Regions from separate parts of the Kribbella sp. NPDC051770 genome, predicted to be linked through region 1. Evidence: riboswitches for the same ligand, from Rfam matches in the RefSeq annotation. Region 1 holds a riboswitch; the other holds the start of a gene.
What was found. A riboswitch is a leader RNA that binds a small molecule or an ion and turns the genes downstream of it on or off. The one in region 1 is predicted to bind FMN.
Positions count from the first base shown of each region.

Region 2: it holds a riboswitch for FMN, as region 1 does, so the genes downstream of both, ribD (bifunctional diaminohydroxyphosphoribosylaminopyrimidine deaminase/5-amino-6-(5-phosphoribosylamino)uracil reductase RibD) here and ribB (3,4-dihydroxy-2-butanone-4-phosphate synthase) in region 1, are expected to answer to the same signal.

Region 1 is NZ_JBFAYT010000001.1:422,527-426,703, forward strand. It holds gene AB0M01_RS02040 (sugar-binding transcriptional regulator) at 1-314, opposite strand, end outside; gene AB0M01_RS02045 (DUF4038 domain-containing protein) at 345-1,856, opposite strand; FMN riboswitch at 1,905-2,038, shown strand; gene ribB (3,4-dihydroxy-2-butanone-4-phosphate synthase) at 2,144-2,767, shown strand; gene AB0M01_RS02055 (transketolase C-terminal domain-containing protein) at 2,751-3,719, opposite strand; gene AB0M01_RS02060 (transketolase) at 3,716-4,177, opposite strand, start outside.
Region 2 is NZ_JBFAYT010000001.1:251,536-255,712, reverse strand. It holds gene car (carboxylic acid reductase) at 1-1,497, opposite strand, end outside; FMN riboswitch at 1,669-1,802, shown strand; gene ribD (bifunctional diaminohydroxyphosphoribosylaminopyrimidine deaminase/5-amino-6-(5-phosphoribosylamino)uracil reductase RibD) at 1,940-2,935, shown strand; gene AB0M01_RS01240 (riboflavin synthase) at 2,936-3,559, shown strand; gene pnuC (nicotinamide riboside transporter PnuC) at 3,556-4,177, shown strand, end outside.

The DNA.
Region 1 (4,177 bases):
AGTGCAGGGAGGACATCGTCGTCGGTGCTACCGGCAGAAAGAGTGTCGGTGTCCACCACCACCGCATCCCTCAGCCCGTACCGCTCCTGCAGCTCGTCCTCCAGATCGCTGTGCACCCCGCTCGGCATCGTCACCACCGTGTGCACGATCCCCACCTCGACCGCCTGCTTGAGCATCCGCGACACCCGCGCCTGCGACAGGTTCAGCTCGCTGGCGATCTTCGGCTGGCGGATCCCCTTCTCGTGGTACATGCGGGCGACCTTCGCGAGCAGGCGTAGTTCGTCCAGGCCGGGGCGGCGCACGCCACGATTCACGGTTCCCCCTTCAGACAGGTCAGGACTGGACTATAGGCAGATGTAGACGCGCGGTGCGCCACCCGGATCGGGCAGCGGATCGCCTGGCGTGTCTCGCCGGCCGGTCGCGACGACGGAGCCGTCGCGGGGATCGACGATGCGGTAGTCGAGCGGGACGGAGTCGTCGAAGACCATCAACGGGCCGCCGTGCTCGCGGTAGACGATCAGCAACCCGTCGGCTCCGCGCAGCGCGCGGCCGGAGATCACCCGCGTCCAGTCCGGCTCCATATCCACAAGTGGCAGACCAGCCAGCACCCGACCAACCAACCCCACGTACGTCGAACCGCCGAACCCCAGCGCCTCCCGCCACCCAGCGTCCGGCGCGATGAAGAACGCGGAGTGCCCGGGCTCGGAAGCATGCAGCCGCCACTGCCACAGGCTCCCCGCGCCGTACACGACCCCCATCGTCCCGCCCGCGCACAGGTTGCTCCACGCCTCGTGCCCCTGCCACCACCCACCAGCGACGTCCAGCCCACCGTGCTGCTCGTACGTCGGCTCGCCGTTCGCCACGGCTCGCACCGGCGTGTTGCGCCACATGTCGGCGACCCGTTCGGCGACGTGCTCGCCGGTGTGCCCGGTCTGGCACCACTGGAAGTCGAGCCAGTCGGCATCCTGGTGCGCCGAGGCGCGGATGTGCGGGCGGTAGTGGATGCCGGTCGGCTGCTCGTAGCAGTCGACGGCGTGCACCTCCGCTCCCCCGGCCGAAACCTGCGGCTCGCGCCCGGTACCGTCGCCACCGACGAGGTAGATCGCGGGCTGCGCGCCGTACCGGGCGACGAGGTAGCGGCAGTACGTCGCGTACTCGTCCGCTGGTACGACGGTCCCGGCGACGTCGAGCCCCTTCCAGCCGAAGCCCTGGAAGACCGGCTGCAGCACGGGGACGATCCCGTGTTCGACCAGGACCTCCAGCAGCTGATCGAGGTACTGGAAGTACTCCGCCCGAGGCTGCAGCAGGTGACCGTCAGGCAGGTCCTCGAACGCGACGTCGAACCCCTCGTCCGCGGTCCGGTCGCGCGGGCCGACGGCTCGCATGTCGGGTTGCACCGACATCAGCAGTACGGCGTTGAAGCCTTTCGCCTGCCGATCCTCCGCGTACGAGCGGACCTGATCAACCGTCGCTCGCCAGGGCAGCGCCCAGGCGGTGTCGGCGATCAGCAGCGCCGGGGTGCCGTCCGCGTGGACCAGGCTCCGGCCGCCTGGGGACATCTGCCAGAAGCCGTGGGCGTAGAACGGATTGGTTTCGCCGGCCGGTACTTGTGAAACCTCCAGCACGCCTGAGGAGGAGCCGAACGCCCACTCCCACCGCCCCGCCAACGGCGGAGCGAACCGGACCCGCCACACCGCCCCGGCACCACCCTCCCCGGAGACCTCACCGTCCCAGAACCCCGGCCGCCGCAGCCTCGCCCCGCTCTCGTGCTCGAAATCCGCCCACACCTCCGCCCCGTAACCCACCGGAAGCGACGCAGACAGCTCGACGGACCGCCAGACGATTGAGATGGACATGACACTCCCGGATCGAACGAGGACGGATACACTGCGAGTGAAGAACACACACGTGCTCTGGGGTCGGTGAAATTCCGAGCCGGCGGTTAAAGTCCGCGACCCGTACCTCCGCGAGGAGGTCCGGTTGACCTGGTGGAACTCCGGGACCGACGGTGAAAGTCCGGATGGGAAGACGCACGTGGCAGATTTCGCGACGCCTGTTCGGCGCGCGCCCAAAAGGCGTGCGACAAGCAGCCCGTCGCGGAGCTGTCGTTGCCCCGGAGTGCCAGGCCGAGAGGACAGCGACAGTGAGCACCACCGTGACGACCACTCGTCTGGACACCATCGACCACGCGATCGCCGAGATCGGCCGGGGTCGCCCGGTCGTCGTCGTGGACGACGAGGACCGTGAGAACGAGGGCGACCTGACCTTCGCCGCCAGCCTGGCCACGCCGCAGCTGATGGCGCTGCTGGTCCGCTACTCCAGCGGCTACGTCTGCGCCCCGGCCGCGCCCGAGATCCTGGACCGGCTCGAGCTGCCGCTGATGGTCCCGAACAACCAGGACAGCCTGCGTACGGCGTACACGGTGTCGGTCGACGCGAGCACTGGCGTCGGGACCGGCATCTCCGCCGCCGACCGCGCCCGCACCGTCAACGTGCTCGCCGACGCGACAGCGCAGCCGCAGCACCTGATCCGCCCCGGCCACATCCTCCCGCTGCGCGCGGTCGCGGGCGGGGTCCGGCAGCGGCCCGGTCACACCGAGGCCACCGTGGAGCTGGTCCGGCTGGCCGGGCTGCCGCCGGTCGGGGTGATCGGCGAGCTGATGAACGACGACGGCACGCTGATGACCGGCGCCGACCTGCGCGCGTTCGCCGACGCCCATGACTTCGCGATGGTCTCGATCGCCGACCTAGTCAGCTACCTGGGCTGACCAGTCGCCGGGCGGCGGCCGCGATGCCGTCCGCGGACAGCCCGTACCGATCCAGCAAGTACGCCGCGGAGCCGGTCGGCGCGAACTCGGGGATCCCGAGGATCGACACCCGCGCCGGGTGATGCTGTACGACGGTCTCCGCGACCGCCCCACCGAGCCCTCCCCCGCTGACCCCTTCCTCCGCCGTCACGATGCCGGCCGTCTCCCGCGCGGCCGCGATCACGGCGTCGGTGTCGAGCGGCTGCACCGTCGGCATCGACAGCACGCGCGCCGAGATCCCCTCCGCGGCCAGCTGCTCGGCCGCGGCCAGCGCGCGCCAGAGCACCGTCCCGTTGCTGATCAGCGTCACGTCGCCGCCGTCCCGAACGGTGATCGCCCGGCCCAACTCGAACGTGTAGTCGTCGGAGTGGATCCGCGGCACGCTCATCCGGCTGACCCGGATGAACACCGGGCCGTCCGACGAAGCAGCCCACCGCAACGCCGCCGCCGTCTCGATCGGGTCGGCGGGCACGATGATCCGCATCCCGGCGATCGCGCGCAGCCAGGCGATGTCCTCGATCGAGTGGTGCGTCGGCCCGAGCTCGCCGTACGCGACGCCCGGGCTCATCCCGCACAGCTTCACGTTGGTGTGCGAGTACGCGACGTCGGCCTTGATCTGCTCCAGCGCGCGCCCGGTGAGGAAGCAGGACGCCGCCGAGACGAACGGGATCCGGCCGCCGTTGGCCAGGCCGGAGGCGACGCCGACCATGTCCTGCTCGGCGATGCCGACGTTGATCAGCCGGTCCGGGAAGGCCTTGCGGAAGCTGTTCAGCTTGCTCGACCCGACCGAGTCGTTGACCACGCCGACGATCCGCTGGTCCGCGTGCGCCAGCTCGGCCAGCGTCTCGACGTACGCGTCCCGGCAGTCGTACCGCGGCTGGTCCGCGATCGAGGGACTGTCGGTGACCGTCATGAGAGCTCCTTGAGTGCTTGGTCGAACTCTTCGGCGTCGGGCACCCGGTGGTGCCAGGCGACGTTGTTGCTCATGAACGAGATCGGGTGCCCCTTGTGGGTGTGGGCGATCACGAAGGTCGGCTTGCCGGGCCGGAACGGTACGGCGGACAGCACGTCGAGCAGCTCGCCGTGGTCGTGCCCGTTCACCTCGACCACCGCGAACCCGAACGCCGCCGCCTTCTCCGGCAGCGGGTCGAGGTCGTTGGTCTCCTTGGTGGTCGCGCCCTGCTGCAGCCGGTTCCGGTCGACGATCACGGTCAGCCGGTCCAGCTGGTACTGCGAGGCCGCCATCATCGCCTCCCAGTTGCTGCCCTCCTGCAGCTCGCCGTCGCCGACCAGCACGTACGTACGCCGCAGCGACACGTCGAGCTTGGCCGACAGCGCGTGCCCGACCGCGACCGGCAGCCCGTGCCCGAG
Region 2 (4,177 bases), 170 kb from region 1:
GTCCGGTGCGGGCTCGGCGAAGATGTCGCCGGTGCGGAACCAGCCGTCCTCGTCGGCGACCTCCGCGGTGCTCTCGGGGTGCCGGTAGTAGCCGGAGAACGGCAGCCGGACCTTCACCAGCAGCTCGCCGCGCGGGTGCGGCTGGTCGGACCCGAAGTACCCGAGCTCCGGTACGTCGATCAGCCGGTAGTCGACCGTCCACGGCCGGCTGACGCGCCCGTTGAAGGTGATCAGACCGATCTCGGTCATCCCGTAGACGTCCAGCAGGTCCAGGTCGAGCAGCGAGTCCAGCCAGGTCGCCAGCTCGGTGGAGATCGCGGCCGCGGCGGTGACGGCCAGCAGTTGCCGGCCGCCGAACAGCCGCTGGACCAGCTCGGCGGTCACCTGCGCTTCCAGCCCGGCGTCGTCGGCACCGGCGGCCCGGCGGCGTACGGTCTCGTCCTGGAACTCCTGGTACAGCACGTCCCAGGCCCGGGGCACCAGCGCGATCGCGGTCGGACGCACCAGTGCCAGCTCCTCCAGGAAGCTGGACATGTCGTTGTTGGCCGGGAAGTACGCCGTACCGCCGACCGCGAGCGTGCCGTGCAGGACCTGCCGGGCCATCAGGTGACCCATCGGCAGGTTGTTGAGGGTGATCCACGGCATCCGGCCCGGCACCGGCCGGCTCAGCAGGGGAGCGGTTCGCCAGATCTGGACGATCTGATTCTGGGTGAACACGACGCCCTTGGGGGTGCCGGTGCTGCCGGAGGTGTAGAGGATCAGCGCCGGGTCTTCGCCGCGGACGTCGGGCGCGGGCGGCATCGGGTGGTCGGCGCCGGCCGCGATCAGTTCGGCCACGGTCTGTACGGCGACCTGCGTTCCGGCCAGGGCGAACCGGGCGGCGGCCAGGGCATCGACGTCGTCGTGGATCTCGGGCCGGTGATCGAGGACGACCAGCAGCCGGACGGTCGGGTCCTGGCTGGCCAGCTCGACGGCTGTGTCGAGCAGGTCGAGGCCGGCGGCGAGAACCGTCGACTCGGTCTCGGCGACGATCGGGAGCAGCCGGTCCACCGGTACGCCGAGCGGCAGCGAGGCGGTGACCGCGCCGAGGGCGGTCGCCGCCAGCTCGACGACCGTGTAGTCGACGCCGGTGAAACCGAGGAAGCTGATCCGGTCACCCGCGCCCAGCGCACCGCCCGTGCCCAGCGCGGCGGCGACCGCCCGCAGGCGCTCCGCGAGCTCGCCGTACGTCGCGGAGGTGCTGTACGCCGCCAGCTTGTCGGCCCGATTCCGCCCCGTGGCCGGATCGGTCGACAGCTGGACGGCGCGCTCGGCGAACGCGGGCCGGTCGGCGTACGCGGTCAGTACGACGTCGAGCAGCTCCCGCACCCCGAGGTCCGGTCGCAGTAGCGCCTCCTCGACGGCCGCGTCGGGGAAGGCGGCGGCGAACTGCGGGTCGTTGGCCAGCAGGTCGGCCAGCCGCTGGGTGGTGCGGTCGGCGCGGGATTCGACGGACACGGTGGGGCCTCCGGACCTGGTCGGGGTAGTAGCAGTGCTGAGTCTGTCCGGGCCGGATAGGCGTTTGGTATACGTCTGTTCACCCCCCGGCGGCGGGTCCGCGTCCAGGTGATGGAGGCAACAACTCGGGCGTTGGCCGACGGCGTACACTTCAAGGACGAGTGAACCCACTCGCGTGCTCCGGGGTCGGTGTAATTCCGAGCCGGCGGTGACAGTCCGCGACCCGGTCGATGCAGTTCGTCGGCCGGTTGACCTGGTGGAATTCCAGGACCGACGGTGAAAGTCCGGATGGGAGGCGCACGCGATCGGTGTGCGCTGTCCTGCCTGCGCGGCAGTGGCGGAGCGTGCCGGTTGTCACAGACCCCGGAAGTGCGTCCGTGACAACGAGGGACCGTCTGTGAACAACGCCGTGACTGGTTTCGGGCCGGTCGACGTCGCCTGGATGCGGCGCGCGATCGAGCTCGCCGCGCGCGGGATCGGCAGTACGCACCCCAACCCCGTGGTCGGCTGCGTGATCACCGGCCGCGACGGCCTCCCGGTCGGCGAGGGGTACCACCAGCAGGCCGGCGGGCCGCACGCCGAGGTGAACGCGCTCCGGATGGCCGGTGAGCGCGCCCGCGGCGGGACGGCGTACGTGACGCTGGAGCCCTGCAACCACACCGGCCGGACCGGCCCGTGCGCGGACGCGCTGATCGAGGCCGGGATCGCCCGCGTCGTGTACGCCGTACCGGACCCGAACGCGCAGGCCGCCGGCGGCGCCGCCAAGCTGCGCGGCAAGAACATCCGGGTCGAGCAGGGCGTGCTCCAGACCGAGGCCGAGGACGTGAACCACGTCTGGCTGCACAGCGTCCGCACCGGCCGCCCGTTCGTGACCTGGAAGTTCGCCACCACCCTGGACGGCCGCAGCGCCGCCAAGGACCGGTCGAGCAAGTGGATCACCGGCGCCGCCGCCCGCGCCGACGTGCACCGCAAGCGCGCCGAGTGCGACGCGATCGCGGTCGGCACCCAGACCGTGCTGGTCGACGACCCCGAGCTGACAGTCCGCGACGAGCACGACCAGCCGCTGCCCCGGCAGCCGCTGCGCGTCGTCGTCGGCGACCGCGAGATCCCGACGACGGCGCGGGTCCGCAACGACCGGGCGCCGACGCTGCTGCTCCCGACCCACGACCCCGCCGAGGTGCTGAGGCAGCTCGACGACCGCCAGATCCGCCACCTGTGGCTCGAGGGCGGGCCGACGCTGGCCGCCGCCTTCCTGCGCGCCGGGCTGGTCGACCAGATCGTCGCGTACGTCGCCCCGGCGCTGCTCGGCTCGGGCTTCTCCGCCGTCGGCGACCTCGGCACGGAATCTATCGACCACCTGCGGCGCTTCACCCTTGCGGACGTCACTCGCCTCGGCGACGACGTCCGGCTCACCCTGACTCCCCTGGGAGGGAAGTAGATGTTCACCGGAATCGTCGAAGAGCTCGGGACCGTCGAGTCGCTCGACCTGCTGGACGGCGACGCGGCCCGGCTCACCATCCGCGGCCCCAAGGTCACCGAGGACGCCGGTCACGGCGACTCGATCGCGGTCAACGGCTGCTGCCTGACCGTCGTCGAGACCGGTGACGGCACCTTCACCGCCGACGTGATGCGCGAGACGCTGCGCCGGACCAGCCTGGGCGGTGTCGAGAAGGGCTCGACGGTCAACCTGGAGCGGGCCGTCACGGCGCACGAGCGGCTCGGCGGGCACATCGTCCAGGGCCACGTCGACGGCGTCGGCACGATCGCGAGCCGCGAGCCCGCCGAGCACTGGGAGGTCGTCCGGGTGGCGGCCGGTCCCGAGCTGCTCCGGTACGTCGCGGAGAAGGGCTCGATCGCGGTCGACGGCGTCTCGCTGACCGTCACCGACGTCGACGACGCGACCGGGACGTTCGGGATCAGCCTGATCCCGACCACGCTGGAGCTGACCGTGCTCGGGCGGAACAAGATCGGCGACACCGTCAACCTCGAGGTCGACGTGATCGCGAAGTACGTGGAGCGGTTGCTGACCGCTCCGAAGAGTGTTGCCGGAGGCGACGAATGATCGACTGGCTGCTGCACGAGCAGGTCACCATCGCCGGTTCGCCGGTACTCGTGCGTGAGATCGTCGGGAACGTGTTCGGCCTGGCCAGCGCGCTGTTCGGGATGCGCCGGCTGGTGTCGGCGTGGCCGGTCGGCGTCGTCGGCAACGTGCTGCTGTTCACGGTCTTCGTGGGCGGGCTGTTCGACACCCCGCAGGACAAGGACCTCTGGGGCCAGGCCGGCCGCCAGGTCTTCTTCGCGCTCGTCAGCCTGTACGGCTGGTACCGCTGGTACCAGACCCGGCACGGCGGCGCCAAGACCGGTGTCCAGCCGCGCTGGGCCTCGGCCCGGGAGCGGCTGGAGATGCTCGGCGCGGCCGTCGTGCTCTACGCGATCTCGTACTTCGTGCTGAAGGAGCTCGGCTCCTGGGGTCCGCAGTGGGACGCCTGGATCCTGACCGGGTCGATCCTGGCGACGTACGGGATGGCTCGCGGGTTCGTCGAGTTCTGGCTGGTCTGGATCGCGGTCGACGTGGTCGGGGTGCCGCTGCTGGTGCAGGCGAAGTTCTACCCGTCGGCGGCGATGTACGTGGTGTACGGACTGTTCTGCGTGCTCGGCTTCGTGGCCTGGTGGCGGATCG